Regions from separate parts of the Enterobacter sp. C3_dUdeg genome, predicted to be linked through region 2. Evidence: riboswitches for the same ligand, from Rfam matches in the RefSeq annotation. Region 2 holds a riboswitch; each other region holds the start of a gene.

Region 1 (10,695 bases), on a different contig from region 2:
AGAGAGCAGGTATTCAGAAAACGCGTCTTTCAGAGGCGTAGTCAGATCCAGGGTATGTAACGGCAAGCCGCTGGTAATGACATTTTGGATGCTTTTCAGCACATCAGGATGGTTATGGCCAAGCGCAAGGGTCCCTGCGCCTGCTAAACAGTCAAGGTATTCTTTATTATCTGCATCGGTGATCCACACGCCTTCTGCTTTAGTGATGGCTAAAGGCAGTTTGCGCGGATAACTCCTGACGTTAGATTCAAACTCGGCCTGACGGGCCAGATAGGTTTCGTTGCTTTTGTGGGCATCTACGGTGTCAATACGGACTTTATCCGTCATCATATCACTCCTACAACCGCCGCTTCGTTATGAGCCACGATTGAATAAAAAGTTAAAAAACAGATGGGGGCCTGAAAAAAACGCCGCCAATATAGAGCCTTTTGCCACGGGGCTCAATGGTTAATTTGTTTACTGTTTTGTGACATGGCGCTCAGGGGAGAGGATATCCCGTTTTTAAGAAAGAAAATTGCACTTTATGGTAAAGAAAAACAGACTGTTACGTGTGTTCTGCCCTGACTGTAAATTCATAAAAAAGAGTGTGACAAATCGTGCCATTCGCTGACCGAAAAGGAGGCAGACTGCCTCCTTGTTCGCTTTATTTCTGCGACACCTGCAAAATGCCGTGGTTACGCCCCGTCGTCTTATTCCAGGACGCCGCCGTAATGCCGTTCTCATTAAGGCTTAGCGATATAACAAAACCATTACCGTGAATCTCATAGAAATGAGCATTCAGACGCTGAACGGTGGCCTTTTTGCCGTTAATGGTGGCGTTAAAAAAGCCATTTGAAATCGTGGCGTTAACCGCATCCGATGTAAAAGTGGTTTCACGCAAAGGGTCGTGGCCCGCAGCTGTTGCGTGCTGCGCCGCATTTTGGGCTTTTGTTTTGTGGATATCACAAGAGCCGTCATTCGCGTTCATCTCAGTACATCCTGAACTCTCTAATTGAGCGCGATAGTGCGCGTTAATTGCATGAGCCGGTGTTGTCGCTACCGTCAACATCAGTGCAATCCATATTAATTGAGTTTTCATGGCTAAACTTTTGTTCACCTTATAAAACGCACAGATAATAGGAGACGTACATCATGCCGATCCAAATACCGACGCCAATGAGCATCAGATACAGGGTCGCTGAAATAATGATATGTCTGAGCATGTTTTTTCTGTCATCGCTATTCTTGCCGGAGGCAAGCAGGTTATTAACGTAATGGCGCCGGTTAATAATGCTTAAGTTCTATTTCGTTAAAAGCCCATTCCGACGCCAACTGACGCTCCCATATTATTGGCGGTATCATCAGAGAAGCTCACTTTCGCGATCACATGTGAACTAAAGTTAACGGATGCCCCAACGGCTAGGGCGCTTTCACTATTGAATGTGGCTCCGCCAGCAGAGAACATAACATGCTGATTCGTTTGTACCTGCGGTAATCCAGCCATCGCCATGGCACCTGAAATACCGGCATTAGCTTGCTTCTTATTATTATCTACTTCATCGTGCAGTGATTTAAATTGCTGGTTGGTATTGTTATTCATTGCCTGTAACGTCTGTTTCGTTGCCAGCAGATCCTGTGCGGTGGCGGTAACTGCCTGGGTATTATTAGCCACTTTAGTTTGTGTTGCTGCGTCTACCTGCATGTGCGTCACGGTGGTCGTCACGCCATCTTTGCCATCTACGCCGTTAGTGGGTTTAGGGGCATTTTCCAGGCTATCAAGACGGTTATCTTGCACTTTGTTAACGTTTCCCATATTGATAATTTCTGTGCCGTTCGTCATAACGCCCTGTAAAGCCGCATCGCTTTTTTGATTGGCGGTATCTGCAAGCGCGCCAGCAAGCAAGGCTTTTTGGTAAGCGTCATTTGTGGCTTGCTCAATAACCAAAACACCTAATTTAGTGGATTGAAGGTCGCTATCCACCTGCGTTAAGCGATTTTCAGTTGAGAGATCGCGAGCAATACTATCGGCCCTGTTTTGCGTAATTTGGTCTTGATGGTCATTCACAATATCTGTGATTGATGCGTCATCCCAAACGGCAGCAGCAGCGTTGGTAATATTCATGGCGCTACCGGCGACCACCCCAAATATAAAAACAGAAATAACAGATTTATTGAAAAGTTTCATTCGAAGGACTCACATCATTAACGTATTAAAAAACAAAATTAAGCAGAACAGTTTTGGCTTTAGTGGTATGTGGATATCTGTATTTCCATATCTCAATACAGGATATTCAATGCTCGGACCTTTTTTAGTGGCGTGAATAAACTATCGATTAAACCCAAATCGATGATTTTGATCTAAATCATAAATGATATGAATAAATGAAAGGGCAGGGTGCGGTATCGAGGAGGTTTATTTAATGTATACATTAACTTATGGATTATGCGATAAATCAAGGGAAGCGTTAAGCTATTGATCAAAGTACAAATGTTTAATAGAGTTAAATAAATTAATACTTTCTTATTCTTTCATGCGAAAGAAGTTTATCTATCTTATAAAAGCGGAATGAGCGTGTAATAAAAAATAAAAATAATAGTCTCAGCAAAAGTACGTAATAAAGTTTTTCAATAACGTATTAACAATTACTGAACCAGAATTAACTAAAGCGTAATAAATATAGGCAAATGACGGGAAAGAGCGCCTGGAGATTTCCGCGGTGACAACGGCGTGATAAATCGAAACTTCTTGCGCCTGGCCTGGGGCCGCGGTTACACTACATAACGTTAATGAGTTTCATAACTCGCTGTTTTAAAAGTATTTTGACTCGGGGTGCCCTTCCTTGTGAAGGCTGAGAAATACCCGTATTACCTGATCTGGATAATGCCAGCGTAGGGAAGTCAGATGCCTTCCCGGTCATCGCTTCTTCACGCAAGGCAGGAGCGAACCCATGCAGCCTGACCTGCTCGATTTACACGTTTTACACCACTTCCGAACCCGTTCTCCACTGACCCACTGTATGACCAACGATGTCGTACAGACCTTCACGGCCAACGTTTTGCTGGCGCTTGGCGCATCACCCGCGATGGTGATTGAGGCCGAAGAGGCTGAACAGTTTGCCGGCATCGCCGATGCGCTGCTGATTAACGTTGGCACGCTGACCTCGCCGCGCGCCCAGTCGATGCGTCGGGCAATAGAAAGTGCGGTGGCGGCAGGCAAGCCCTGGACGCTGGACCCGGTTGCTGCGGGCGCCCTGACGTTCCGCACCCGTTTTTGCCATCAAATCCTTGCCCTGAAACCGGCCGCCATTCGCGGCAATGCCTCCGAGATTCTGGCCCTTGCCGGAATGAGCGCGGGCGGGCGCGGCGTCGATACAACCGATACCGCAGCCAGCGCGGTGCCTGCTGCGCAGGCGCTGGCGCGCCAGACCAATGCCGTTGTGGTCGTCACCGGTGAGGTGGATTACATCACTGACGGGCAACGCACCCGCACGGTAACGGGCGGCGATCCGTTGATGACGCGCGTAGTGGGAACGGGATGCGCGCTTTCTGCCGTTGTGGCGGCGAGCTGCTCGCTGCCGGGCGACCGGATGGATAACGTCGCTGCCGCCTGCGGATGGATGAAGCGGGCCGGAACGGTGGCCGTTGCGCAGTCACGTGGGCCTGGCAGTTTTGCCAGCGCGTTTCTGGATGCGCTCTATACGCTGGAGGAGCAGGCATGAAGCGGATTAACGCCCTGACCATTGCCGGCACCGATCCCAGCGGCGGCGCGGGTATCCAGGCCGATCTCAAAACCTTCTCGGCCCTTGGCGCGTACGGCTGCTCGGTCATTACCGCGCTGGTGGCGCAAAACACGCGCGGCGTGCAGTCGGTCTACCGTATTGAGCCGGATTTTGTTGCCGCACAGCTGGATTCGGTGTTCAGCGACGTCCGCATCGATACCACCAAGATCGGCATGCTGGCCGAGACGGACATTGTGGAAGCGGTGGCCGAGCGGCTTAAGCGCTATCAGGTGCAAAACGTGGTGCTGGATACCGTCATGCTGGCAAAAAGCGGCGATCCGCTGCTCTCCGCCTCCGCCGTGGAGACGCTGCGCAATAAGCTGTTACCGCAGGTGGCGCTCATTACGCCCAATCTGCCGGAAGCCGCCGCGCTGTTAGGCACATCGCATGCGCAAACTGAACGCGAGATGAAAGCGCAGGGAAACGCGCTGCTGGCGATGGGCTGCGGGGCGGTGCTGATGAAGGGCGGTCATCTGGATGACGCTGAAAGCCCGGACTGGCTCTTTACCCGCGACGGCGAAGTACGCTTTACCGCGCCGCGCGTGCAGACCAAAAACACCCACGGCACGGGCTGCACGCTCTCCGCCGCGCTGGCGGCGCTGCGCCCGCGCCATGAAGGCTGGGCCGATACGGTGTGCGAAGCGAAAACCTGGCTCTCGGCGGCGCTGGCAAAAGCCGATACTCTGGAAGTGGGTCACGGTATTGGGCCGGTTCATCATTTTCATGCATGGTGGTAACCCAGTATACTGGCAAGAAACACCACGCCTGAGAAAACAGAGATGGAACAAGCGCATACCCGGTTAATCGCTCAACTGAATGAACGGATCGCCGCGCCTGACAACACGCCGCTGTACCTGAAATTTGCCGAAACGGTAAAAAACGCGGTGCGCAGCGGGGTGCTGGAGCACGGGAATATTTTGCCCGGCGAGCGCGATCTGAGCCAGTTAACCGGGGTGTCGCGCATCACCGTACGAAAGGCGATGCAGGCGCTGGAGGAAGAGGGCGTAGTTACGCGCTCTCGTGGCTACGGCACGCAAATCAACAATATCTTTGAATATTCGCTGAAAGAGGCGCGCGGTTTTTCCCAGCAGGTAGTGCTGCGCGGCCAAAAGCCTAATACGCTATGGGTCAACAAGCGGGTGGTGAAATGCCCGGAAGAGGTCGCAAACCATCTGTCGGTCCCTCCGGACAGCGAGGTCTTTTTGCTCAAGCGCATTCGCTATGTGGATGACGATGCTGTGTCGATTGAAGAGTCCTGGGTGCCGGTCGGGCTCATTCCCGATCCGGATGCGATTGGCATTTCGCTGTATGACTACTTCCGCAGTCAGAATATTTTCCCGCAGCGCACCCGTTCACGGGTTAGCGCCCGCATGCCGGACAGCGAGTTTCAGGCGCACATTAAGATGGACGAAAAAATACCGGTGCTGGTGATCAAGCAGGTTGCGCTTGACCAACAGCACCGGCCGATTGAGTACAGCATCAGCTACTGCCGCAGCGATCTATACGTCTTTGTGTGCGAGGAATAATTCGTCGCGAGTCGGGGCGCAGTCCCCGCCGCGGTGGCTGACCACCCAGGACGCCACGGCATTTCCCAGCAGAACGGCGTCTGCCAGTGACCATCCCGCCGCCAGCCCGGCAAGCGTGCCGCCCGCGTGGCTGTCGCCAGCGCCAATGGTGTCCACAACCGTCGCCGGGAACGCCGGAACAACGCCCGCATCGTCGCCGTCATACCACGCGGCACCGTCTTTATCATGACGCACAATCAGCGCGGCGCCGAAGCGCTGCTGCCACTCCGCACCCAGGTTGTCAGCCGCTACGCCCAGTCGTTCGGCTGCGATCTCTGCTTCCTGACGATTAAGCGACACGATCGGCCTGCAGGCCATAATCCGCGCCATCAGAGCGTCGGGAATATCCGCGATGCGGGGGCCGAAATCGATAAAGGCCGTCACGTCCTGTAATCCCTCCAGCCAGCGAGTCAGCAGCTCGCCGCACGGCGAGGCCAGCTGATAGCCGGATAAATAGACCAGGCTGTTCGACGGGATGTTAAGCACTTCAAGCCAGCGCTGCTGCCACTGGTTCTCCACGCCGCTAAAGGACATAAAGGTGCGCTCGCCGTCTGGCTCCACCAGCGCCAGGCACCAGCCGTTGTCGCCGGTTTCGGCCTCAATGGCGCTGTGCAGATCCTGCTTCGCCATCGCGTTGCGGATAATATCCGCCCAGACGCCGTGGCCGACGGGCAGGGCGTTTTGCGACGCAATGCCGAGCCGCTTCAGGGCAATCGCAATGTTCAGCGCACAGCCGCCGATATTCACGCCCTGTTGTTTGAGCTCGATATCGCACCCGCGCCAGGGCAGGGCGTAGGCGTCGGCGATGACGTCAATCACCGCCGCGCCCAGCACCGTTACCGGCCGCGCGGCGTGCAGGGTGTCGAGACGTTGGGCAAACGAATTCATACGCCCTCCCTTTGCTCCCGGTAGTGCAGCAGTTTCGCGCAATAGTGGCCGAAATCGAGCCGGTTAACGGCGTCGAGCTCGGCCTTCAGCGCCGGGTCAATGGCCTGGACGCCGTGGAGCGCGCCGCAGATGGCCGTCGCCATCGCGCCAATGGTGTCTGTATCACCGCCTAGGTTGGCGCATAAAATGGCGCAGCGGTTTGGGTCGGTTCCCGCCAGTTCGACCATCGCAATGGCCGCCGGAACGGACTCAATGGTGCTGGTTCCGGCCCCCACGAGCTGGTACACCTGCTCGCTGGCGGACTCAATCCCGTTGGATTCCCGCACGGTTTTCAGCGCGAGCTCAATACGTGCCGCGAGCGACGCGCTGAAAGTGGTGGTTTTCGCCTCCTGGGCATAGCGGGCGATCCCTGGTAGCGCATCGACGATGTTCTGCCAGCTTTCGCCGTCGATAGCGCGGGAAACCGCCCAGGCAATCACCACCGCGCCGGCAATGGCGAGGTCGGATTTATGGGTCGGGCTGGAGGCCAGCGCCACCTGCTCAACAAAGTGTTCCAGACGCGTGGCCGGGAGCAGGCAGCCCAGCGGGGAGGCGCGCATCGCTGCCCCGTTAGTCACGCCGTTGTTGTCCAGTTCGCTAACCGGCTTGCCGTCGCGAATCGCGTTAAGCGCGATTTTTGAGGTCGGGCCGAGCACGTTCTTATTAAACGCGTCGAAATCGAGCGCCCAGCGCAGAATATGCTTGCCGATAACGTCCGCGTTAATCTCCCCGTCGCACTCGATGAGCGCGTCCGCCAGGCACAGCGCCATTGAGGTATCGTCGGTGAACTCTGCCTGTTTGAAATAGCAGGCCGCATTATTCTCTGCCGGGCCGGGTAAAAAGCGGTCGATCCAGCCGAAGTGCGCCTTGACGCGCTTTCTCGGCCACAGCTCCGACGGCATGCCCATCGCATCCCCTAACGCCTGCCCGTAAAGGGCACCGAGAACACGTTCTTGTTTCATTTAACTTCCCCTTGTGTCAGCGCGGCATCGCCATCAACCACCGCAATGGCGGCGATCTCTTTATCCGATTCGCGGAAAAACAGCATAAACAGCACGGCAATCACGGCAATCATGATTGCACCAAACGTCCACATTCCGGCCCAGTTGAAGGTCAGCCCATTCACAGGCTCTTTGTATGCGAACATTTTTTCCATCATCACGCCGCCCAGGCGGTAACCCAGCAGGCTCCCAAAGCCCTGACAGCACAGCGTAATCAGGCCCTGCGCGGCGGTGCGCATGTGCACCGGCGCTTTTTTGTCCACGTAGATGTACGCGGTGACGTAATAGAAGTCGTAGCTCACGCCGTGCAGCAGAATGCCGAGGAACAGCAGGGCGTAGGTGAAGTACTGTTCCGCTCCGCCGTAAACAAAGAACCCGTAGCGGATGGCGGCGGTAATCAGGCCCAGCAGTAAGACCTTCTTAATACCAAAGCGTTTGGTAAAGAACGGCAGGGCGAGCATAAAGAAGATTTCGGAGAACTGGCCGAGCGTCATCCAGCCGGTGGCGTTTTTCATCCCCACTTCGGTGAGATAGCCGTTGGCGAAGATGTAATAGAAGGCCAGCGGCATGGCGAACAGGAACGAGCAGAAGAAGAACACCAGGAAGTTTCTGTCGCGCAGCAGGATCAGCGCGTCCAGCCCGAGCATCACTTTGAAATCCAGCTTGCCGGTACTTTTCGGCGGCGTATTCGGCAGGAACAGGGCAAACACGCCGAGCAGGGCGGAGCTGGCTGCCGTCATCAGCAGCGGGATGTTGGTGTCGGAAATATCGCTGTAGCCCAGCATCTGCGGCAGGAAACCGCACGCCAGCCCGGAGGCGATCCAGCCGATGGTACCCATCACGCGGATGCGCGGGAAATCGGCCTCAACGTCGTCCACGTTGGCAAAGGCGATACTGTTGGTCAGCGCGATGGTCGGCATATAGGTCAGGGAGTAAACCAGCAGCAGCGGGAAGAAGGTGCTGAACTGGGTTTGCTGCGCGGCTAAGTACATCAGAATGGCTCCGGCGAACATCAGCACTGACAGCACTTTCTGCGCGGCGAAGAAGCGGTCCGTCAGCGAGCCGACCAGAATCGGGGAGAGGATCGCGGCAATAGCGGTACAGGCGTAAGACCAGCCGATTTCCCCGGCGGTAAAACCGCTTTTGCTCAGCCACAGCCACAGCGGCACAAACCACGCGCCCCAGATAAACCATTCAACAAACATCATGAATGACAGTTGGACTTTCGTTTTCATTTTTTAATCCTGCATGTCAGAGAGGGTACGCCTTTAACATACCACTCAATAATACCTTTTAAATACCTTTGTGGCGATTGTTTGATCAATGTAACAGTTTTGTTGTACACGAATCGAGCCAGCAGATTGTGCTGAAAAAAAAAGCAAAGAGTGGAAAATCTGTTAAGTCGGTACCAGGCTTAGTCTGCCCATAAAAGATGGGACTGGATAAACACACACCGACACGACGTCGGACTTACGGGAGTATCACATGACTGATATTGCGCAGTTGCTTGGCAAAGACGCCGACAGCCTTTTACAGCATCGTTGTATGACCATTCCAGCCGACCAGCTGTATCTGCCTGGTCATGACTACGTTGACCGCGTGATGATCGATAACAACCGTCCGCCTGCGGTCCTGCGAAATATGCAGACGCTTTACAACACCGGGCGGCTCGGCGGCACCGGGTATCTCTCTATTCTGCCGGTGGACCAGGGCGTAGAGCACTCTGCGGGCGCCTCTTTTGCGGCGAACCCGCTCTACTTCGATCCGAAGAACATTGTTGAGCTGGCGATTGAAGCGGGCTGTAACTGCGTGGCCTCTACCTACGGCGTGCTGGCCTCGGTTTCGCGTCGCTATGCCCACCGCATTCCGTTCCTTGTGAAGCTGAACCACAACGAAACCCTTAGCTATCCAACCGAATATGACCAGACCCTCTACGCCAGCGTCGAGCAGGCGTTCAACATGGGCGCGGTGGCGGTAGGGGCGACGATTTACTTCGGCTCCGAACAGTCCCGCCGTCAGATTGAAGAGATCTCCGCGGCGTTTGAGCGCGCGCACGAGCTGGGCATGGTCACCGTACTGTGGGCATATCTGCGCAACAACGCGTTCAAGAAAGACGGCGTGGATTACCACGTGTCGGCCGACCTGACCGGGCAGGCGAACCACCTGGCGGCGACCATCGGCGCGGATATCGTGAAGCAGAAAATGGCCGAGAATAACGGCGGCTACAAAGCGGTGAACTTTGGCTACACCGACGATCGCGTTTACAGCAAGCTGACCAGCGATAACCCGATCGACCTGGTGCGTTACCAGCTGGCGAACTGCTACATGGGCCGCGCGGGGCTGATCAACTCCGGCGGCGCGGCGGGCGGTGATACCGATCTGTCAGATGCGGTGCGTACGGCGGTGATCAACAAACGCGCGGGCGGCATGGGGCTGATCCTTGGCCGCAAGGCGTTTAAGAAATCGATGGCCGACGGCGTGAAGCTGATCAATGCGGTTCAGGACGTCTATCTGGACAGCAAAGTCACGATTGCCTGACGGCTCCCTCTCCCTCTCCCCGGTGGGAGAGGGTTGGGTGAGGGCATCATTGCTCACCGTGTGATACATCAGCGCAAAAGCACGCAGTCCGGCGGTAGCCGGCACTGCAGCGCGCCGGGCAACACCTCAATGCGAAACTGCGTTCCGCTCAGCGGCTCTCCGTCGAGGTTAAAGGTCATCCCGTGCGGCGCATTCACTTCAAACCACGCCGATTTCCCGGCGATGATATTCGGACTCTCTTCCGGCTGCGTCAGCGTGGTAAACAGCGCGGGCAGCAGGCCGTCGCCCGTGAAAATACGCAGCTGGAGCTGACCGTCATTAATCAGCGCCTCCGGGCAGAGCTGCTGTCCGCCGCCCGCCTGACGCCCGTTGCCAATCCCAATTACCAGCGCATCACCCTGCCACTGAAAATCCTCGCCGCGAATTTCGCAGCGGTCAGGCTTGAGGGTGTCCATGCGCATCAGGCCGTGGATCAGGTACGACACGCCGCCCAGCGCCGCCTTCAGCTTTTCCGGCGTTTCGCTGGTGATGCGCGTGCCAAACCCGCCCGTCGCCATATTGATAAAGCAGGTTTTATCATTCACCTGCGCAATATCCACAGCGGTGGCCTTGCCGAGGATCGCCAGCTGGAGCGCTTTCTCCAGCTCCTCCGGGATCCCTGCGCTGGTGGCAAAATCATTGGCGGTGCCGAGCGGTAAAATACCCATCACCGGCCGGTTTGCCGGGGACAGGTCGATAAGCGCTGACGCAATCTCATTGATGGTGCCATCGCCGCCGCCGGAAATGATGGTGCTGACGCCAAGCCCGAGGGCTTCATTGATATAGCGTGCCGCGTCGCCTTTTTCCCACGTCACCCTGACGTGAATGCGCGCGCCGTCATCGCGCAAACCCTGAATTGCCTGACGC
Region 2 (10,695 bases):
TGGCGCAGATCCACGCGCTTGAGCGCCAGCGTCACCAGCTGGCTGCCGCTTTCGCGAATGGCATCCACCATCAGCTGCGGCGAGGCGAATTTTCCGGTTCCGGTAAACAGATGTGAATCAAAGACTTTATCGGCAATACGTAACATCTCAGCCCCCTGCGATAACCTGAAACAGCAGGATCTGGTCGCCGTCATTGACCTGCTGATGTTCCCACTGCTCGCGCGGCAGGATCTGTTGATTGAGCGCCAGCGCCGTTCCCGGCTTGAGCTGGCGCAGCTTGTCGAGCAGTGCCGCAACGGTGAGCCCGTCGTCGCATTTCATCGGCTCATCGTTAAACAGAATGCGCATCGCGGCCTCCGCATACCGGGCAGCGGCTGGCGCGGTGTAACGCCAGATGGCGCCAGCCGCTGGAGCGGGCATCAAACAGCCGCAGCGTATTGCGTTCCGTCTCCATGCCGCTGAGCAGCTTGATGGCCTCCAGCGCCTGCATTGTGCCCATTACGCCGACCACCGGACCAAGAATGCCCGCCGTACGGCAGTTGCGCGCCGGCTCTGCATCATCCGGCCACAGGCAGCGATAGCAGCCCTGCGACCACGGCGGGGTCAGGACCATCATCTGCCCGCCGAAACCCACCGCGCTGGCGGTGATAAGCGGCGTATTATTTTCCACGCAGGCGGCGTTAATCGCCTGGCGCGTCGCCATGTTGTCCGTGCAGTCCAGCACCACGTCGGCAAGGGCGACCTCACGGCGCAGGTTTTCACCGCTGAGCCGATCCTGCAGGGCAATCAGCGCGATATCCGGGTTGAGCTGGTTCAGGCGCTGCCGGGTAATTTGCGCTTTTGGCTGGTTGATATCCTCGGTGGTGAAGAGGATTTGTCGCTGCAGGTTGCTGAGGTGAACCTCGTCGTCGTCGGCCAGCACCAGCGTACCGATACCTGCACCAGCCAGATAAAGCGCGGCGGGCGCGCCTAGCCCGCCCAGACCGACAATCAGCACCCGGCTGGCGAGCAGCTTTTGCTGTCCGTCGATGGCGATATCTTCCAGCAGGATCTGACGGCTGTAGCGCATAAAATCACGATCGTTCATCACCCGCTCCTGCCAGCTGTAACAGCTGTTCGGTGGCGAACCGCCAGTCTGCGGCCTGGGTGATGGCGCTGACGACGGCGATACTGCCGACGCCGGTCTCCAGCACCGCCGGGGCGCGTTCAAGGCTGATTCCGCCAATGGCGACGGTAGGGTAATCGGCAAGGCGTTTAACGTGACTCGCCAGCTGCGTCAGACCCTGCGGTGCGGAGGGCATCTGCTTGGTTTGCGTCGGGAAGATGTGACCCAGCGCGATGTAAGAGGGACGGGCCGCCAGCGCCACGTCGATCTCCATGTCATCGTGCGTTGAAACGCCAAGACGCAACCCGGCTTCGCGGATAGCGCTCAGATCCGTTGTTTCCAGATCCTCCTGACCCAGATGCACGCCGTACGCCTGGTGCTTAACGGCCAGCCGCCAGTAATCGTTGATAAACAGACGGGCGTTATGCCGACGGCCAAGCGCGATGGCGGCAGCCACATCGGCTTCCACCTCGTCATCGCGTTTATCCTTGATGCGCAGCTGGATCGTTCGAACGCCTGTCTCCAGCAGGCGCTCTATCCACTCCACGCTGTCCACCACCGGATAGAGCCCTAAACGGTAGGGGACGGGCGGGAAATCGGGCTTATACATTACGCCTCCTCTTTTTTGAGGTAGATTTCGCCGCCTTTGGCACGGAAGGTTTCAGACATGTCCGCCATACCCACTTCAATGGTCTGCGCGGCGGCGTAGTCGCGCACCTCCTGGCTGATTTTCATCGAGCAGAACTTCGGCCCGCACATAGAGCAGAAATGTGCGACTTTGCCTGATTCCTGCGGCAGGGTTTCGTCGTGATAGGCGCGGGCGGTGAACGGGTCCAGCGCCAGGTTGAACTGGTCTTCCCAGCGGAATTCGAAGCGCGCCTTCGACATGGCGTTATCGCGGATTTGCGCGCCCGGGTGGCCTTTGGCCAGATCCGCCGCGTGGGCGGCAATTTTGTAGGTGATCAGCCCCTGCTTCACGTCCTCTTTGTTTGGCAGGCCGAGGTGCTCTTTCGGCGTTACGTAGCAGAGCATGGCGCAGCCGAACCAGCCGATCATCGCCGCGCCAATGCCCGACGTGAAGTGGTCATAGCCCGGCGCAATATCAGTGGTCAACGGCCCCAGGGTATAGAACGGTGCTTCGTGGCAGTGCTCCAGCTCCTCGGTCATGTTGCGGCGGATCATCTGCATCGGCACGTGGCCCGGGCCTTCAATCATCACCTGCACGTCATACTCCCAGGCGATTTTGGTCAGTTCGCCCAGCGTGTGCAGCTCGGCAAACTGCGCTTCGTCGTTCGCGTCGCGAATAGAGCCCGGACGCAGGCCGTCGCCCAGCGACAGAGAGACATCGTACGCGGCGCAGATTTCGCAAATTTCGCGGAAGTGTTCGTAGAGGAAGTTTTCCTGATGATGGGACAGGCACCACTTCGCCATGATGGAACCGCCGCGCGAGACGATGCCGGTCAGACGCTTCGCGGTCATCGGCACGTAGCGCAGCAGCACGCCCGCGTGAATGGTGAAGTAGTCCACGCCCTGCTCGGCCTGCTCCAGCAGCGTGTCGCGGAACGCTTCCCAAGTAAGGTCTTCGGCGATGCCGTTGACCTTTTCCAGCGCCTGATAAATCGGTACGGTGCCAATCGGTACCGGGCTGTTACGCAGGATCCATTCGCGGGTTTCGTGAATATAGCGGCCAGTGGAGAGATCCATTACCGTGTCCGCGCCCCAGCGCGTGGACCAGACCAGCTTCTCCACCTCTTCTTCGATGGAGGAGGTGACGGCCGAGTTACCGATGTTAGCGTTGACCTTCACCAGGAAGTTGCGGCCGATAATCATCGGCTCGGATTCCGGGTGGTTGATATTAGCAGGGATAATCGCGCGGCCTGCGGCCACTTCGTCACGCACAAATTCCGGCGTGATGTTCTCCGGTAGGCGAGCGCCAAAGCCTTCACCCGGATGCTGATAGCGCAGCACTTCGCTACGGATGCGCTCGCGACCCATGTTTTCGCGAATGGCGATGAACTCCATCTCCGGCGTGACGATGCCCCGGCGCGCGTAGTGCAGCTGGGTCACGCATTTGCCCGCTTTAGCGCGTTTTGGCGTCAGCAGGCCGGTAAAGCGCAGCTCGTCCAGGCCGTCGTCGGCCAGGCGCTCTTTGGTATACGCAGAACTCAGGACGCTCAGCTCTTCGCAGTCGTTACGCGCGTCAATCCACGGCTGGCGCAGCTTAGCCAGACCCTGCTGGACGTTGATGGCAACATCAGGATCGCCGTAAGGACCGGAGGTGTCATATACCGGCACGGCTTCGTTGTCTTCATACTGCGGGTTATCTTTGCTGCCGCCGATAAGCGTCGGGCTAAGCTGAATTTCGCGCATTGGGACGCGGATATCGGCCTGCGAGCCGGAAATGTAGATGCGTTTCGAGTTCGGGAAAGCGGTGCCTTCCAGCGTGTCGATGAAGTGTTGGGCCTGTGCGCGCTGTTCGCGGCGGGTCAGTTTTGCAGTAGACATAGCTCATTCCAAAAGTGAAGGACATGGCTTGTCAGACGACGGATGAAGCAAGAGAGGATCGCCCTCAGGCGATACAACAGCAGTGTGACTCTTGTTCCCTTCGCAGGTATTAGCCTGATCAGGTTCCGCGGATCCCGAATTAACGGTCTCAGCCCGCGCTTTCAGGCGCTGGGCACTCCGACAAGAAAAATCCCCCTCGTGAGAGGGGCGAATGGTTGTAAATTACTCGTTAACGGTGAAGAACTCAAGCAGGGCGCGCGACGTTCTCTTCGTTACTGATGTTCAAATCGTTGTCCAGCACGAGGGCGATCAGCTTATCTTCCAGCGTGAATCGCTCTTCCAGCGCTTCACCGAGGTCGGATAGCGCCTGCTGAAACTCAAGATAGTTATCGTGGTCGATAGCGTTCTCGAGCGCGGAATCATAGTAATCCATGATCTGCTGGGTGTTGGCTTCCAGAAGGGGATAGAGCTTGCTGGCCGCTAAATACGGCGTTGTCCCTTCCATTTCGCGGATAATGCGTTCATAAATATTGAAATGGCCGTCGGACAGATAGTCGACCAGGCCCTGACAAAAATCATCCAGCGCTTTTTCATTCAGTCGCATAAACGATTCTTTGCCAGGCTTAATACCGACCAGATTGTAATAAGCCACGAGTAGATGCTTGCGTACATGTAGCCAGCGATCCACCAGTTTGTTATTTCCTCTAACGCGCTCAGTCAGGCTTTGCAGCTGGTTTAACATGGTCGACTCCGCAAAATGTAGGATTGAATCTGCTTATCCAGAATGTAACCACAATGCTAACAACATGTCAGTGAAGCGAAGGTAGTGCAATAGATATGGATCGTATTATTGAAAAATCAGATCTTGGTTGGTGGATCGTCAGTCACGAACAAAAATTATGGCTTCCTGCCGGGGAAATCCCCTACGGTGCAGCTGAGGCGTTCGATCTCGTCGGCCAGCCTGCGCTGAAGATCGGCGAGTGGCAGGGTGAGCCGGTGTGGTTGATCCAACAGCCCCGCCGCCAGGATATGGGATCGGTGCGCCAGGTGCTGGATCTGGACGTGGGGCTGTTCCAGCTGGCGGGGCGCGGCGTGCAGCTTTCTGAGTTTTACCGCTCGCATAAATACTGCGGCTACTGCGGTCATACCATGCGTCCGAGCAAAACCGAGTGGGCGATGCTCTGCAGCCACTGCCGCGAACGCTACTATCCGCAGATTGCGCCGTGCATTATCGTCGCTATCCGCCGGGAGGATTCCATCCTGCTGGCGCAGCATACCCGCCATCGCAACGGCATTCACACCGTGCTGGCCGGCTTCGTCGAGGTGGGCGAAACGCTGGAGCAGGCGGTAGCGCGCGAGGTGATGGAGGAGAGCGGGATCAAAGTGAAGAACCTGCGCTACGTTACCTCCCAACCGTGGCCGTTCCCGCAGTCTCTGATGACGGCATTTATGGCCGAATACGACAGCGGCGAGATCGTTATCGACCAGAAAGAGCTGCTGGAAGCAAACTGGTATCGCTACGACGATCTACCGCTGTTGCCTCCGCCGGGCACCGTGGCACGTCGGCTGATAGAAGATACCGTGGCGATGTGTCGGGCCGAGTATGAGTAGTGTTACACTGAGGCCATGACGCTTAAGGAACTGCAAAAATGACCGAACTGAAGAACGATCGTTATCTGCGTGCGCTGCTGCGCCAGCCCGTTGATGTCACCCCGGTATGGATGATGCGCCAGGCGGGACGCTATCTCCCGGAGTACAAAGCCACGCGCGCGCAGGCGGGCGATTTTATGTCGCTGTGCAAAAATGCCGAGCTGGCCTGCGAAGTGACGCTCCAGCCGCTGCGCCGCTTCCCGCTGGATGCTGCGATCCTCTTCTCGGATATTCTGACCATTCCGGATGCAATGGGCCTTGGCCTGTACTTCGAAACCGGTGAAGGTCCGCGTTTCACCTCCCCAATCAAAAGCAAAGCCGACGTGGATAAGCTGCCGATCCCCGATCCGGAAGGCGAGCTGGGCTACGTGATGAACGCCGTGCGCACCATTCGCCGCGAGCTGAAAGGTGAAGTGCCGCTGATTGGCTTCTCCGGCAGCCCGTGGACGCTGGCGACCTATATGGTGGAAGGGGGCAGCAGCAAAGCCTTTACCATGATTAAAAAGATGATGTACGCCGAGCCGCTGGCCCTGCATGCGCTGCTCGACAAGCTGGCGAAGAGCGTCACCCTCTACCTGAACGCGCAGATTAAGGCGGGTGCGCAGTCGGTGATGATTTTCGATACCTGGGGCGGCGTGCTGACAGGGCGCGATTATCAGCAGTTCTCCCTGTACTACATGCACAAAATCGTCGACGGCCTGCTGCGTGAAAACGAAGGCCGCCGCGTGCCGGTGACGCTGTTCACCAAAGGTGGCGGCCAGTGGCTGGAAGCGATGGCGGCAACCGGCTGCGACGCGCTGGGCCTCGACTGGACGACCGATATCGCCGATGCGCGTCGTCGCGTGGGCGACAAAGTGGCGCTGCAGGGCAATATGGACCCGTCCATGCTCTATGCGCCGCCAGCGCGCATTGAAGAAGAAGTGTCGACTATACTGTCTGGTTTCGGCCAGGGTGAAGGCCACGTCTTTAACCTCGGCCACGGCATTCATCAGGATGTGCCGCCAGAACACGCAGGCGTATTTGTGGAGGCGGTGCATCGGCTTTCTGCCCAGTATCACAAGTAAGGAGTGGTTATGGATCTCGCGTCGCTACGCGCTCAACAAATCGAACTGGCCTCATCGGTGATCCGCGAGGATCGTCTGGATAAGGATCCTCCGCAGTACATTGGCGGAGCAGACGTCGGATTCGAGCAGGGTGGGGAAGTGACGCGAGCGGCGATGGTGGTACTGAAATACCCTTCGCTTGAGCTGGTGGAGTTCAAGGTTGCGCGTATCGCGACCACCATGCCGTACATTCCGGGCTTTCTCTCCTTCCGCGAATATCCCGCGCTGCTGGCAGCGTGGGAGCAACTCTCGCAAAAACCTGACCTGCTGTTTGTCGATGGACACGGTATCTCACACCCGCGCCGTTTAGGCGTTGCCAGCCATTTTGGTCTGCTGGTGGATGTGCCGACCATTGGCGTTGCCAAGAAACGCCTGTGCGGCGCATTTGAACCTCTTTCTGCCGAGCCGGGCGCGCTGGCGCCGCTTATCCATAAAGGTGAACAGCTGGCGTGGGTCTGGCGCAGCAAGGCACGCTGTAATCCGCTCTTTATCGCCACGGGGCACCGGGTTAGCATGGACAGCGCCCTGGCGTGGGTGCAGCGCTGCATGAAGGGCTACCGCTTGCCGGAGCCGACGCGCTGGGCAGACGCCGTGGCATCTTCGCGTCCGGCTTTTGTTCGTTGGCAGGAAATTCAGCGATGATTCAGGTAAACTGCGCCTAATTTTCGATTCGAGAGATCATCATGCTACAAAACCCGATTCACCTGCGCCTTGAGAAACTTGAAAGCTGGCAGCACGTGACGTTTATGGCTTGCCTGTGCGAGCGCATGTATCCCAACTATGCCGCGTTCTGTAAGGAGACGGGCTTTGGTGATGGCCATATCTACCGCCGCATTCTGGATCTGATCTGGGAAACGCTGACGGTGAAAGACGCGAAGGTGAACTTCGACTCCCAGCTGGAAAAGCTGGAAGAGGCGATTCCGGCTGCGGATGATTTTGACCTGTACGGTGTCTATCCGGCGATTGATGCCTGCGTGGCGTTAAGCGAACTGCTCCACTCCCGTCTGAGCGGTGAAACGCTGGAGCACGCAATTGAAGTCAGTAAGGCGTCTATTACGACCGTCGCGATGCTGGAAATGACCCAGGAAGGTCGCGAGATGACCGACGAAGAGCTGCGTGCGAACCCGGCGGTTGAGCAAGAATGGGACATTCAGTGGGAAATTTTCCGCCTGCTGGCAGAGTGTGAAGAACGCGATATTGAGCTGATAAAAGGGCTGCGCGCGGACTTACGAGAGGCTGCGGAGAGCAATATTGGTATAATTTTTAACCAATGAGACAATAAATCTTGAGATAACGCCCGTTTTGTCGCTCCTCGACTCTTCCCTTTCGCCCCTTGTCTGGTCTACATTTGGGGGGCGAAAAAAAGTGGCTATCGGTGCGTGTATGCAGGAGAGTGCTTTTTTGGCATTTTCGTCGCACTCGATGCTTAGCAAGCGATAAACACATTGAAAGGATAACTTATGAACAAGACTCAACTGATTGATGTAATTGCGGACAAGGCTGATCTGTCTAAAGTGCAGGCTAAAGCTGCTCTGGAATCTACCCTGGCTGCTATTACTGAGTCTCTGAAAGAAGGCGATGCTGTGCAACTGGTTGGTTTCGGTACCTTCAAAGTGAACCACCGCGCTGAGCGTACTGGCCGCAACCCGCAGACCGGTAAAGAAATCAAAATCGCCGCAGCTAACGTGCCGGCATTTGTTTCTGGTAAAGCACTGAAAGACGCTGTTAAGTAAGACGCGTGGCAGTGAACAGTTTTAGCGAAGGGGCGGCAACGCCCCTTTTGTCTTTCTGGCGTGGAACGCTCGCGCTGGCAGGCATGCTGCTGCTGTCAGCCTGCAGCCACGACACCTCCCTGCCGCCGTTTACCGCCAGCGGCTACGCGGACAACCAGGGCGCGGTCAGGATCTGGCGCAAAGATTCCGGCGGCGAAGTGCATCTGCTTTCTGCCTTCAGCCCGTGGCATAACGGCAATACGTCAACTGCGGAATATCGCTGGCAGGGAGATGACCTGTCGCTGATTGAACTGAACGTCTACAGCAAGACCCCCGAACACGTGAAAGTGCGTTTTGACGACCATGGTGAGCTGAGCTTTATGCAGCGCGAAGTCAGCGGCCAAAAACAGCAGCTTTCCAGCGATCAAATCGCCCTCTACCGTTATCGTGCCGAACAAATCCGCCAGACCAGCGATGCGCTTCGTCTGGGACGCGTTGTGCTGCGCCAGGGGCGCTGGCATGCCGATGGGACGGTGACAACCTGCGAAGGACAGACGGTCAAGCCTGAGCTCGAATCCTGGGCAACAGAACACATTCAGCGCCGTCAGCGTCATTCATCAATGGAGGTGAGTGTGGCGTGGCTGGAAGCGCCGGAAGGCTCTCAGCTGTTGCTGGTGGCGAACGAAGACTTCTGCACCTGGCAGCCGACGGAAAAAAGTTTTTGATTTAAATCCCCTCTCCCTTGAGGGAGAGGGTTAGGGTGAGGGTGAGGGTGTGAAATTACTCGCCCTGCTCGCGCGCAATTGCACGATAACCGATATCCTGACGGCTAAAGCTGCCGTTCCAGTGAATATCCGCCATCAGCGCATAGGCGCGTTTCTGCGCTTCTGCCACGGTATGGCCCAGCGCGGTTGCACACAGCACGCGTCCGCCGTTGGTGAGGACGCGATCGTCGTCAGCCAGCTTCGTACCCGCATGGAACACCTTCGCACCGTCAATCTCTTCCAGCGGCAGGCCGTGGATTTCATCCCCGGTGTTGTAGTTGCCCGGATAACCGCCTGCAGCAATCACCACGCCCAGAGACGCACGCTCGTCCCACTCTGAGGTTTTCTCGTCGAGCTTGCCTTCGCAGGCTGCCAGACACAGTTCCACCAGATCGGATTTCATGCGCAGCATGATGGGCTGCGTTTCCGGATCGCCAAAGCGGCAGTTGAATTCGATGACCTTAGGGTTACCCTGCTTGTCGATCATCAGACCCGCATAGAGGAAACCGGTGTAGGTGTTGCCTTCCGCCGCCATCCCTTTCACGGTTGGCCAAATGACGCGATCCATGGTGCGCTGGTGGACTTCATCAGTCACTACCGGAGCGGGGGAGTAAGCGCCCATTCCGCCAGTATTCGGGCCGGTATCGCCATTGCCCACGCGCTTGTGATCCTGGCTGGTGGCCATCGGCAGAACGTGCTCGCCGTCGACCATCACGATAAAGCTGGCCTCTTCACCGTCGAGGAACTCTTCGATCACGATGCGGTGGCCCGCGTCGCCAAAGGCGTTACCCGCCAGCATATCCTGAACCGCGGCTTCCGCTTCTTCGAGCGTCATCGCCACGATCACGCCTTTACCGGCGGCCAGGCCGTCGGCCTTGATCACAATCGGCGCGCCTTTTTCACGCAGGTAGGCCAGGGCTGGCTCCACTTCGGTGAAGTTCTGATATTCCGCCGTCGGGATGTTATGACGCGCGAGGAAATCTTTGGTGAAGGCTTTGGAGCCTTCCAGCTGCGCGGCGCCTTCCGTAGGCCCGAAGATTGTCAGACCCGCCGCGCGGAACGTATCGACGACGCCAATCACCAGCGGCGCTTCCGGGCCCACAATCGTCAGATCGATTTTCTCGCTCTGGGCAAAGCTCAGCAGCGCCGGGATATCGGTCACGCCAATAGCCACGTTCTGCAGCGCGGGTTCCAGCGCGGTACCGGCGTTGCCCGGTGCCACGAAGACTGTTTTCACCCGCGGAGACTGCGCCGCTTTCCACGCCAGAGCGTGCTCGCGTCCGCCGTTACCAATCACTAATACTTTCATTTTCTGCTCCGGGAATTAATGGCGGAAGTGGCGCATGTCGGTGAAGATCATTGCAATGCCATGTTCGTCGGCAGCGGCAATCACTTCGTCGTCGCGAATTGAGCCGCCAGGCTGGATCACACAGGTGATGCCCACTGCAGCCGCCGCGTCGATACCGTCACGGAACGGGAAGAAGGCGTCAGAAGCCATGGCGGAGCCTTTTACTTCCAGACCTTCATCGCCTGCTTTAATGCCCGCGATTTTCGCGGAGTAAACGCGGCTCATCTGGCCTGCGCCTATCCCGATAGTCATGTTTTCTTTGGCGTAGACGATGGCGTTGGATTTGACGAACTTCGCGACCTTCCAGCAGAACAGCGCGTCACGCAGTTCCTGCTCGGTAGGCTGGCGTTTCGTTACCACGCGCAGGTCGGCTTCTGTCACCATACCCAGATCGCGGTCCTGAACCAGCAGGCCGCCGTTCACGCGCTTGAAGTCCAGGCCCGGCACGCGTTCTGCCCACTGGCCGCAAACCAGCACGCGCACGTTCTGTTTTGCCGCGGTGATTTTC
Region 3 (10,695 bases), on a different contig from region 2:
TGTCGGTTGCCAGCCAGAACGCGACCTCGGTGCCCTGAGGGGTATCCCGCCAGTGTCGGGTCAGTAAAAAGCCTTCTTGCGCCTGCGCCACGCCGTTATCCCAGAAAACAAAACCAGGCCTGATTATAGCCTGGTTAAGATTTTAATGCTGGGTTTATATACAGTTTACTGCCCGTAATAGGCCTTCGCGCCGTGCTTGCGCAGGTAATGCTTATCCAGCAGGGTTTGCTGCATATCCGGCAGCTGCGGCGCCAGCTGGCGACAGAAGATCCCCATATAGGCGACCTCTTCGAGCACGATGGCGTTATGCACCGCGTCTTCCGCGTTTTTACCCCAGGCAAACGGGCCGTGGGAGTGCACCAGCACGCCGGGCATTTGCGCCGCGTCGATCCCCTGTTTTTCGAAGGTTTCGACAATCACGTTGCCCGTTTCCCACTCGTACTCACCGTTAATCTCCGCATCGGTCATCAGACGCGTGCAGGGAATGGTGCCGTAAAAGTAGTCCGCGTGCGTGGTGCCGGTCGCCGGGATGGACTGGCCCGCCTGCGCCCAGATGGTGGCGTGGCGCGAATGGGTATGCACGATGCCGCCGATGGTCGGGAATGACCGATACAGCAGGCGGTGAGTCGGCGTATCGGAGGACGGTTTTTTCTTACCTTCGACCACTTCGCCGGTCTCAAGGCTGACAACGACCATATCGTCTGCGGTCATCACCGTGTAATCCACGCCGGAAGGCTTAATCACGAACACGCCTTTTTCGCGGTCAACGGCGCTGACGTTGCCCCATGTCAGGGTGACCAGATTATGTTTCGGCAGCGCCAGGTTGGCTTCGAGCACCTGACGTTTGAGATCGTCTAACATCGTTATCTCCCTGCCCGGTGAGCGTAGCGTCACCGGGCATTCCGTACTTAGCGTTTTGAACCGTAATAGACTTCGTTCCAGCGCAGCGCGTCTTTGAAGGCGGGCAGGCGGGTATCGTTATCAATCACGGTCAGCTCGATATCGTGCAGCTCGGCGAACTGACGCATGTCGTTCAGATCCAGCGCGTGGCTAAACACCGTGTGGTGCGCGCCGCCGGCCAGGATCCAGGCCTCTGAGGCGGTTGGCAGGTCAGGCTGTGCTTTCCACAGGGCGTTGGCGACCGGCAGTTTCGGCAGAGAGTGCGGCGTTTCAACCGCATCGACGCAGTTCACCAGCAGGCGGAAGCGATCGCCCAGGTCGATCAGGCTGGCGTTGATGGCCGGGCCCGTACGGGTGTTGAAGATCAGACGCGCCGGATCGGCTTTGCCGCCGATGCCGAGGTACTGCACGTCGAGGATCGGTTTCTCTTCCACGGCGATCGTCGGGCACACTTCCAGCATGTGCGAGCCGAGCACCAGGTCGTTGCCGTTTTCGAAGTGATAGGTGTAGTCCTCCATAAAGGAGGTGCCGCCCTGCAGACCGGTCGACATCACCTTCATGATGCGAAGCAGAGCGGCAGTTTTCCAGTCGCCTTCGCCCGCAAAGCCGTAGCCCTGCTGCATCAGACGTTGTACTGCCAGACCCGGCAGCTGTTTCAGGCCGTGGAGGTCTTCAAAGGTAGTGGTAAAGGCGTGGAAGCCGCCCTGTTCCAGGAAGCGCTTCATGCCCAGCTCGATGCGCGCCGCGTCCAGCACGTTCTGACGCTTGTCGCCGTTGATTTGTGCCGCAGGCGTCAGGCGGTAGCTGCTTTCGTACTCGTCCACCAGCGCGCTCACGTCGCCGTCGCTGACTTCATTCACCACCTGCACCAGGTCGCCCACGGCCCAGGTATTAACGGAGAAGCCGAACTTGATCTGCGCGGCCACTTTATCGCCGTCGGTGACCGCCACTTCACGCATGTTGTCGCCAAAACGCACCACTTTCAGATGGCGGGTATCCTGCTTAGAGACCGCCTGACGCATCCATGAGCCGATACGCTGTTGCGCCTTGCCATCCTGCCAGTGGCCGGTGACCACCGCGTGCTGCTGGCGCATACGCGCGCCGATGAAGCCGAACTCGCGGCCGCCGTGCGCGGTCTGGTTCAGGTTCATAAAGTCCATGTCGATGCTGTCCCACGGCAGGGAGGCGTTGAACTGGGTATGGAACTGCAGCAGCGGTTTGTTGAGGATAGACAGGCCGTTGATCCACATTTTGGCGGGTGAGAAGGTGTGCAGCCACACCACCAGACCGGCGCATTTATCGTCGTAGTTGGCGTCGCGGCAGATGTGGGTAATTTCGTCAGGCGTCGTGCCCAGCGGTTTCAGCACCAGTTTGCACGGCAGTTTAGCTTCCGCGTTCAGCGCGTTAACGACGTGCTCCGCGTGTTTCGTCACCTGCTGCAGCGCTTCCGGTCCGTACAGATGCTGGCTGCCAATCACAAACCATACTTCATAGTTATTAAAAATGGTCATCATCGTGTCCTTAATGGGTCAGGGTTGCCGTAGTGTCCGCGGTGCTTTTGGCCGGGGCGGCGACAGGGAGATAGTGAAGTTCGGCGCTTTTTGCCCATTGCTGGTAGCGCTGATAAAGCTGTTCAAAGCGTTGCGCCTGCTGGGCACGCGGCTGGAGCGTGTTTTCGACGGCGCTCGCCATATGCTGCTGCGCGGTCGGGATGTCGACATGCACGCCCGCAGCCACGGCAGCGAAAATCGCCGCGCCCAGCGCGCAGCACTGATCGGAGGCCACAATCTGCAGCGGACGGTTCAGCACGTCGCAGCAGGCCTGCATGATCACCGGGTTTTTACGGGCGATACCGCCCAGCGCCATCACGTTGTTGACGTCGATACCCTGCCCGGTGAAGCACTCCATAATGGCGCGGGCACCGAAGGCCGTTGCGGCAATCAGACCGCCGAACAGCGCAGGGGCGTCGGTCGCCAGGTTGAGATCGGTGATCACCCCTTTCAGACGCTGGTTGGCAAACGGCGTGCGGCGGCCGTTAAACCAGTCCAGCACCACCGGCAGGTGATCGAGAGACGGATTTTTTGCCCAGGCTTCGGTGAGCTGCGGCAGAAGCTGCTTTTTGCTGTCGGCTATCTGGGTTTTTAGTTCAGGATGTGCCGCCGCCAGCTGGTCCAGCGGCCAGCCGAGCACGCGACCAAACCAGGCGTAGATATCGCCAAACGCGGACTGACCGGCTTCAAGACCGATGAAGTCCGGCACCACGCTGCCGTCAACCTGGCCGCAGATGCCTTTCACCGCCCGGTCGCCGACGGTGGCTTTATCTGCCGTCAGGATGTCGCAGGTGGAGGTCCCGATGACTTTGACCAGCGTGTTTGGCTGTGCGCCCGCGCCCACGGCGCCCATATGGCAGTCAAAGGCGCCGCCGGAGATGGCCACGTTCTGCGGCAGGCCGAGGCGCGTCGCCCACTCTTCGCAGAGGGTGCCGACGGGAATATCGGCGGTAAAGGTGTCGGTAAACAGCGGGTACGTCAGGCTCTTGTTGAGGATCGGGTCGAGCTCATCGAAGAACGCGGCCGGAGGCAGGCCGCCCCAGCTTTCGTGCCACAGGGATTTATGCCCGGCGCTGCAGCGGCCGCGGCGGATATCCTGCGGGCGGGTGGTGCCGGAGAGCAGGGCAGGCACCCAGTCGCACAGCTCAACCCATGACGCCGCAGCCTGCGCAACGGCTGCGTCGGCACGGGTGACGTGGAGGATCTTGGCCCAGAACCATTCGCTGGAATAAATCCCGCCGATGTAGCGCGAGTAGTCTGTCTTGCCCGGCTGATGGCACAGGCGCGTAATGGCTTCAGCCTCTTCTACGGCGGTGTGGTCTTTCCACAGCACGAACATGGCGTTCGGGTTGTCGGCAAACTCCGGGCGCAGCGCCAGCACGCGGCCTTCGGCATCCACCGGGGCAGGCGTGGAGCCGGTGCTGTCGACGCCAATTCCGACAATCTCAGCCCGCTGGGCGTCAGTCAGTTCGGCAAGGACGGTTTTGATCGCCGCTTCCATCGACTCGATATAGTCACGCGGGTGGTGACGGAACTGGTTGTTCGGCGCATCACAGTAGCGCCCCTCTTGCCAGCGCGGGTACCACTCAACGCTGGTTGCTATCTCCTGGCCGGACGTACAGTCCACTGCCAGCGCGCGAACCGAATCGCTACCAAAATCGAGGCCAATCGCAATTGCCATGGTGTTGCTCCATCGAAAAAACAGGTATGGAAGAACATTAGAGACTGGGGAAAAAAGTCGTCAGGCAGGATCCGCTAATCTTATGGACTAAATTGCTGTTACAACGGAAAGTGTGACGCCGTGCAAATATTCAATGTGGACATTTCTGCCGCACTTATAGACACTTTTGTTACTGGTTATCTGCCTGCTCTGGCGGAGAAATCAGGGGGAAAGGCTGAAACATGGCGGACGTAAAAGCGGCGTGATGCTTTTTGGATCTTTTCGCGGGCCATTTTAAAGCTGCTTTTAGTGATATGGACAATTGGTTTCCTTCAGGACCCTTGGGAGAACTGAATCTATGGCCGAAACGCAAAACGATCCCCTGCTGCCGGGATACTCGTTTAACGCGCACCTTGTGGCGGGACTGACCCCTATCGAGGCTGAGGGATACCTCGACTTTTACGTCGATCGACCGCTCGGCATGAAAGGGTATATCCTCAACCTGACCGTGCGAGGGGAAGGGATCATCAAGAACGGTGACCAGCAGTTTGTCTGCCGCCCCGGCGATATCCTGCTGTTCCCGCCGGGGGAGATCCACCACTATGGCCGTCATCCGGATGCCAAAGAGTGGTATCACCAGTGGGTCTATTTCCGTCCGCGCGCCTACTGGCAGGAGTGGCTTTCGTGGCCCGCCATTTTTGCGCATACCGGTTTTTATCGCCCGGATGAGGTTCATCTGGGGCAGTTTCGCGAGCTTTTTGCGCAGATTATCGAAGCGGGACAGGCCGGTGGTCGCTACGCCGAACTGCTGGCGATTAACCTGCTTGAACAGCTGCTGCTGCGACGGATGGAGGCGATTAACGAGTCGCTTAATCCCCCGCTGGACAACCGCGTGCGCGACGCCTGCCAGTACATCAGCGACCACCTGGCCGATAGCCAGTTTGATATCGCCAGCGTTGCTCAGCACGTCTGCCTGTCGCCGTCGCGGCTGTCGCATCTGTTCCGCCAGCAGCTGGGCGTCAGCGTATTGAGCTGGCGCGAGGATCAGCGCATCAGTCAGGCAAAGCTGCTGCTCAGCACCACCCGGATGCCGATTGCCACCGTCGGACGCAACGTGGGCTTTGAGGATCAGCTCTATTTCTCCCGGGTATTTAAAAAATGCACCGGCGCCAGCCCGAGCGAATTCCGCGCGGGATGTGAATAAACGGTAAAAAAAGATAAACAAACAGGTGAATGCAGAAAGCAACCTGTAAACTATTCAGACAATTGTTGCCTTGACGCGGTGCGGGGCGCTAAGCAGAATCGCTGATTCGTTTTCTGACCGGAATAGTTATGCAGGCATTGCTGGAACACTTTATTACCCAGTCCGTTATGTACTCGCTCATCGCCGTGGCGCTGGTGGCGTTTCTGGAATCGCTGGCGCTGGTTGGGCTGATCCTGCCCGGCACCGTGATGATGGCAGGGCTTGGGGCGCTGATTGGCAGCGGCGAGGTTAATTTCTGGCAGGCGTGGCTGGCCGGGATTATCGGCTGCCTGCTCGGCGACTGGATCTCCTTCTGGCTGGGCTGGCGCTTTAAGAAGCCGCTGCACCGCTGGTCGTTCATGAAAAAGAACAAAGCCTTGCTGGATAAAACCGAGCATGCGCTGCATCAGCACAGCATGTTTACCATCCTCGTCGGCCGCTTTGTCGGGCCAACGCGTCCGCTGGTGCCGATGGTGGCGGGGATGCTGGATCTGCCCGTCGCGAAATTCGTGGTGCCGAACATTATCGGCTGCGTCTTCTGGCCGCCGTTCTACTTCCTGCCGGGGATCCTGGCCGGCGCGGCCATCGATATCCCCGACGGTATGCAAAGCGGTGAGTTTAAGTGGCTGCTGCTGGGCACGGCTGTGCTGCTGTGGCTGGCGGCATGGCTCTGCTGGCGACTGTGGCGCAGTGGGAAAGCCAGCGTCGATCGCCTGACGCGCTATCTTCCGCGCACTCGCCTGCTCTGGCTGGCCCCGCTGACGCTGGGCGTGGCTGTGGTAGCCCTGGTTGCGCTGATTCGTCACCCGCTGATGCCGGTATATGGCGAAATTCTGCTGAAGGTGGTGAGCCGTTAAGGTTTATTCCCTCTCCCCGTGGGAGAGGGCCAGGGTGAGGGCATCAGACCGCACGAATGCCCAACAGTGAAGACGCCCCCGTCTTACCGCTCAGCAGTTCTTCTGTTTTTCCATCCCACAAAATACGCCCTTCGGCAATCACCACCGATCGCGGCGCGATGCGGGCGGCATCCTCAATACTGTGTGAAACCATCAGCATCGTCAGCTGCTGGCGCTGGCAGACGTCCTGCACCAGGGCGAGCATCTCCAGGCGCAGCGCGGGATCGAGCGCCGAGAACGGCTCATCCAGCAGCAGGATCGGCTGCTCGCGCACCAGGCATCGCGCCAGCGCCACGCGCTGACGCTGGCCGCCGGAAAGCTCACCCGGCAGCCTGTCGATGAACTCGTTGATCCCCATCTGGGCGGCAATGATCTCCAGCTTCTGGCGCTGGGCATCGTTCAGCCTGAGTCCCGGATGCATCCCCAGCGCGATGTTTTGCCGCACCGTCAGATGGGTAAACAGGTTGTTTTCCTGAAACAGCATTGAGACCGGACGTTTCGCGGGCGGCGTGTGGGTATGATCTTGATTGTTAATGACGATCGCGCCGCTTGCCGGCTGCAGAAAACCCGCAATCAGATTAAGCAGCGTGCTTTTTCCCGCGCCGCTTGGGCCAAGCACGGCGATCATCTCCCCCTGGCGCACGGAGAGCGTGAAGCGCATCGGCAGATGCTGGTAAAGCCAGGTTACATCAGTCAGTTTTAACATCACGCCCCGGAAGTTTTTCGATAACGGTAAATAAGGCAAAGCACAGCAGCAGCAGTAACAGCGCGGTGACCGCGCCGTCCTGACTGCGGTAAGAGCCGATTTGCTGATAGAGCCAGTATGGCAGCGTGCGGAAATCGTCATTGCCGAAAAGCGCCACCACGCCAAAATCCCCAATCGACAGCACGCAGGCAAACGCCAGCGCCTGCGCCAGCGGACGTTTCAGCGCGCGGAGTTCCACCACCTTCAGCCGCTGCCAGCCCTGCATGCCCAGCGACTGGCACAGCAAACCGTAGCGGCTGTTGACGTCGCGCATCGGGTTTTCCAGCACTTTGAGCGCGTAAGGAATGGCCATCAGGGCGTTGGTGAAAATCACAATGCCGTCGGCCCTTTCCGGCAGGCCGATGGTGCTGTTGAACAGTAAAAAGAAGCCCGTCGCCAGTACGATGCCCGGCATCGCCAGAATCAGCATCCCTGTCAGCTCCAGCGTCTGCCCGGCCTTTTGGGCCTGCCGGGCATAGAGTTCACGGCTGCTCCACAGCAGCATCATGGTTAGCACGACGCACAGTAACCCTGCCGCCAGCGCGATACGCAGCGAGGTCCATGTCGCCTGCCAGAGGACGGGCTGTTGCAGGACGGAGATGAGATTGAGGTTCAGTCCGTCAACGATAACGGCCATTAGCGGCGGCAGCAGAAGCAGGAGCGCCAGCGCGATCAGGATAAAATCGGTAACGCGGCTGTGCAGGCTGTCCTGCGGATCGCGCCAGCCGGTTATTTGATTACTGCCAGCAGGAATGGCTTTACTCAGCCGCTGGCTCAGCAGCACCAGCACAAGGCAGCACGCCATCTGCACCATCGCCAGCAGCGCGGCGCGACCGGGATCGTAGTCGTAACTCAGCGCCTGGTAAATCGCCAGCTCAATGGTGGTGGCCTGCGGCCCGCCGCCGAGCGACAGCACGGTGGCAAAGCTGGCAAAGCAGAGCATAAAGATTAACGCCGCGACGGGCGGGAGCTGGCGGCGCAGCCATGGCCATTCGACAAAGCGGAAGAACGACACGCCGCGCATGCCGAGCTGGGCGGCAATCTGGCGCTGCTCGCCGGGAATGTTCTCCAGCGCCTGCAAAAAGAGGCGCGTTGCCATCGGCATATTGAAAAACACGTGTGCGAGCAGAATGCCCTGCAGTCCGTAAGGAGAGAATGACCATTCCAGACCAAGCTGGCCGAACAGCGAAGCCAGCCAGCCCTGACGACCGTAAACGCTGAGGATCCCAAATACCGCCACCAGCACGGGCAGGATCAGCGTCATGGCGCACAGGCGCAGCAGTGCCAGCCTGCCGGGAAAACGGCGCCGATACAGGGCGCGCGCCAGAAAAATAGCCGGGAGCACCGACAGCAGGGCTGAGAGCGACGCCTGCCAGAAGGAGAAACGGATAACGTGCCAGAGGTAGCTGTCGTGCCAGAGGGCGAGCAGGTCGCTCTCTGGCGCGTTGAACCACAGTGCAAGAAAAGCCCCCAGGCTGACCGCCACCATCACTGTGGCGGCGAGCAGCCCGGGAAGTAACCAGCCGGGAATCAACGGCTGACGGCGCGTTGCCATTCACTTACCCATGCTGCACGCTGCGCGGCGACCTGCTGCGGCGTAAACTCCAGCGAGGTTTTTGGTTTGGTCAGCTGCTCGAAACCTGCGGGCAGCGCAACGTTCGTGACCGGATACATCCAGTTGCCTGCGGGAATCGCATTCTGGAACGCCGGTGAAACCATAAATTTCAGGAACTTCTCGGCCAGCTCCGGCTGCTTGCTGGCGGCGGTACGCGCGGCGACTTCCACCTGCAGATAGTGCCCTTCAGCAAAATCAGCGGCAGCATAGTTATCTTTCTTCTCGGCGATGATGTGGTAGGCCGGAGAGGTGGTGTAGCTCAGCACCAGATCGCTTTCACCTTTCAGGAACAGGCCATAGGCTTCGCTCCAGCCTTTGGTGACGGTGACGGTTTTGGCGGCCAGTTTCTGCCACGCCTCCGGCGCTTTATCCCCGTAAACCTTTTGCATCCACAGCAGCAGGCCCAGGCCTGGCGTACTGGTGCGCGGATCTTCATAAATCACGCGCCATTTCTGGTCACTCTCAACCAGCTCTTTCAGGCTCTTCGGCGGGTTTTTCAGCTTATTTTTGTCGTAAACAAAAGCAAAGTAGCCATAGTCGAACGGAACAAAGGTGTCGTTTTTCCAGCCGCCCGGCACGTTAACGGCCTCTGCCGCTACGCCGCTTTTGGCAAACAGTTTGGTTTGCGAGGCGGCTTCCAGCAGGTTGTTATCCAGCCCGAGCACCACGTCGGCCTTGCTGTTTTTCCCTTCCATGCGCAGACGGTTGAGCAGTGATACGCCATCTTCCAGCGCCACGAACTTCAGCTCGCAGTTACAGTCAGCTTCGAAGGCTTTTTTAACCACCGGGCCAGGGCCCCAGTCGGCAGAGAAGGAGTCATAGGTGTAGACCGTCAGGACGGGCTTCGCAAAAGCAGGCAGCGCAAACAGCGCCAGCAGGGGGAGAACTTTTTTTAACACTTTGCACCTCAAGGTTGAGTGGCAAAGGATTTTGAGAGACAGCCTCAAATCCCTTCGCCGGCGTTATCCGGATCAGGTTCGACGGGTATTATCTCAGCGCACATCTGTGATGCAGCACCCCGTTGAGAACGGCGCTATTGTAATGATTTGGTGAATATTACGAAAGCGTTATGGCTCCGGCGGCGCAAACCAGGCGGATTTAAAATCAAACCAGCCCAGGGTGTTCATCCGCAGGCCGCGCATGCTGCGCTGGCCCTGGATCATCAGCCAGTGGTGAATCAACGGTACGATCGCCTGCTCGGCCAGCAGCTGCTGGCACCACGCTGCAAGATTCATTTCGCCCGCGCGCCACAGGGCGGCATCCTGCTGCCAGTCACGGTCGATGCAGTGCTGGATCAGCGGGACTTCATACAGATGCGAGAAAAGGGAAAAATCGAGCGGCAGGGTAAAGTTGGCGCTGTTGAGCCAGATATCACTGGCGATCTCCCCCTGATGCCATTCGTCATAGTCCACTTCCCTGACCTCTAACGTGACCCCCTCGGCTGCCAGCAGCCGGGTCATGATTCTGGCGATAAAACGATGCTCCACGTGTTCGCGGTAGTAGGTCAGGGTGATGGACTCCAGCCCTGCGGGTTTGTCGCAGTGCACCGGGCGGGCGTGGTGCCAGCGCGGAAGCAGGCCGTACGCCGGGAACCAGTATGTCTGGTACTGCTCTTCCGCATGGTAAATCAGATTGGAAGGGGACAAAACGTGGCTAACCCACTTGCGGACGGCCTGGTTTGCCCCACGGTGGGTGCGGCGGTCAAACAGGAGATAGTAACACCCTTCCTCGAGGCGACTCTCCACGGCTTTTTCTCCCGTGGTGGGGCCTTCCAGCGTCAGCCCGCAGCTCAGGTCTTCATTGAGATCCGGTAATACCCAGACGTTCACTTCGTCGATCAGCGCCCGATAGCCAAAGTAGTCGTCGAACGCGCGGATTTTCAGCTGATTGCTGTTATTGCGGGACACGGAGTAGGGCCCGGTGCCAATCGGCAGGCTGGCAAAATTGTTCATTGATTCCCACTCGCCGGGCAAAATCATCGACGGCACGTAGCCCAGCAGCCAGGGAAGCCACTTATCCTGCTGCGACAGCTCAATATCCAGCGTCCAGGCCGTGGGCGAGTGGATGCGGGAGATATGCGAGTAGA

Evidence for each region. A riboswitch is a leader RNA that binds a small molecule or an ion and turns the genes downstream of it on or off. The one in region 2 is predicted to bind thiamine pyrophosphate.
Region 1: it holds a riboswitch for thiamine pyrophosphate, as region 2 does, so the genes downstream of both, thiM (hydroxyethylthiazole kinase) here and thiC (phosphomethylpyrimidine synthase ThiC) in region 2, are expected to answer to the same signal.
Region 3: it holds a riboswitch for thiamine pyrophosphate, as region 2 does, so the genes downstream of both, thiB (thiamine ABC transporter substrate binding subunit) here and thiC (phosphomethylpyrimidine synthase ThiC) in region 2, are expected to answer to the same signal.

What each region holds. Positions count from the first base shown of each region.
Region 1 covers NZ_BAAKFX010000001.1:223,307-234,001, forward strand. Annotated here, with positions in the region: gene AC27FC_RS00995 (diaminobutyrate--2-oxoglutarate transaminase) at 1-330, opposite strand, end outside; gene AC27FC_RS01000 (hypothetical protein) at 644-1,078, opposite strand; gene AC27FC_RS01005 (YadA C-terminal domain-containing protein) at 1,289-2,164, opposite strand; TPP riboswitch at 2,796-2,892, shown strand; gene thiM (hydroxyethylthiazole kinase) at 2,928-3,698, shown strand; gene thiD (bifunctional hydroxymethylpyrimidine kinase/phosphomethylpyrimidine kinase) at 3,695-4,495, shown strand; gene AC27FC_RS01020 (GntR family transcriptional regulator) at 4,538-5,284, shown strand; gene AC27FC_RS01025 (PfkB family carbohydrate kinase) at 5,258-6,211, opposite strand; gene AC27FC_RS01030 (ADP-ribosylglycohydrolase family protein) at 6,208-7,212, opposite strand; gene AC27FC_RS01035 (nucleoside permease) at 7,209-8,486, opposite strand; gene fbaB (class I fructose-bisphosphate aldolase) at 8,737-9,789, shown strand; gene yegS (lipid kinase YegS) at 9,858-10,695, opposite strand, start outside.
Region 2 covers NZ_BAAKFX010000008.1:1,450-12,144, reverse strand. Annotated here, with positions in the region: gene thiG (thiazole synthase) at 1-146, opposite strand, end outside; gene thiS (sulfur carrier protein ThiS) at 148-348, opposite strand; gene thiF (thiazole biosynthesis adenylyltransferase ThiF) at 332-1,087, opposite strand; gene thiE (thiamine phosphate synthase) at 1,074-1,715, opposite strand; gene thiC (phosphomethylpyrimidine synthase ThiC) at 1,715-3,610, opposite strand; TPP riboswitch at 3,689-3,800, opposite strand; gene AC27FC_RS16710 (Rsd/AlgQ family anti-sigma factor) at 3,855-4,352, opposite strand; gene nudC (NAD(+) diphosphatase) at 4,448-5,221, shown strand; gene hemE (uroporphyrinogen decarboxylase) at 5,260-6,324, shown strand; gene nfi (deoxyribonuclease V) at 6,334-7,005, shown strand; gene AC27FC_RS16690 (YjaG family protein) at 7,047-7,637, shown strand; gene hupA (nucleoid-associated protein HU-alpha) at 7,824-8,096, shown strand; gene AC27FC_RS16680 (DUF1481 domain-containing protein) at 8,108-8,800, shown strand; gene purD (phosphoribosylamine--glycine ligase) at 8,856-10,148, opposite strand; gene purH (bifunctional phosphoribosylaminoimidazolecarboxamide formyltransferase/IMP cyclohydrolase) at 10,164-10,695, opposite strand, start outside.
Region 3 covers NZ_BAAKFX010000003.1:141,011-151,705, reverse strand. Annotated here, with positions in the region: gene polB (DNA polymerase II) at 1-91, opposite strand, end outside; gene araD (L-ribulose-5-phosphate 4-epimerase) at 166-861, opposite strand; gene araA (L-arabinose isomerase) at 909-2,411, opposite strand; gene araB (ribulokinase) at 2,422-4,131, opposite strand; gene araC (arabinose operon transcriptional regulator AraC) at 4,469-5,314, shown strand; gene AC27FC_RS10705 (DedA family protein) at 5,443-6,210, shown strand; gene thiQ (thiamine ABC transporter ATP-binding protein ThiQ) at 6,254-6,955, opposite strand; gene thiP (thiamine/thiamine pyrophosphate ABC transporter permease ThiP) at 6,939-8,549, opposite strand; gene thiB (thiamine ABC transporter substrate binding subunit) at 8,525-9,508, opposite strand; TPP riboswitch at 9,540-9,640, opposite strand; gene sgrR (HTH-type transcriptional regulator SgrR) at 9,677-10,695, opposite strand, start outside.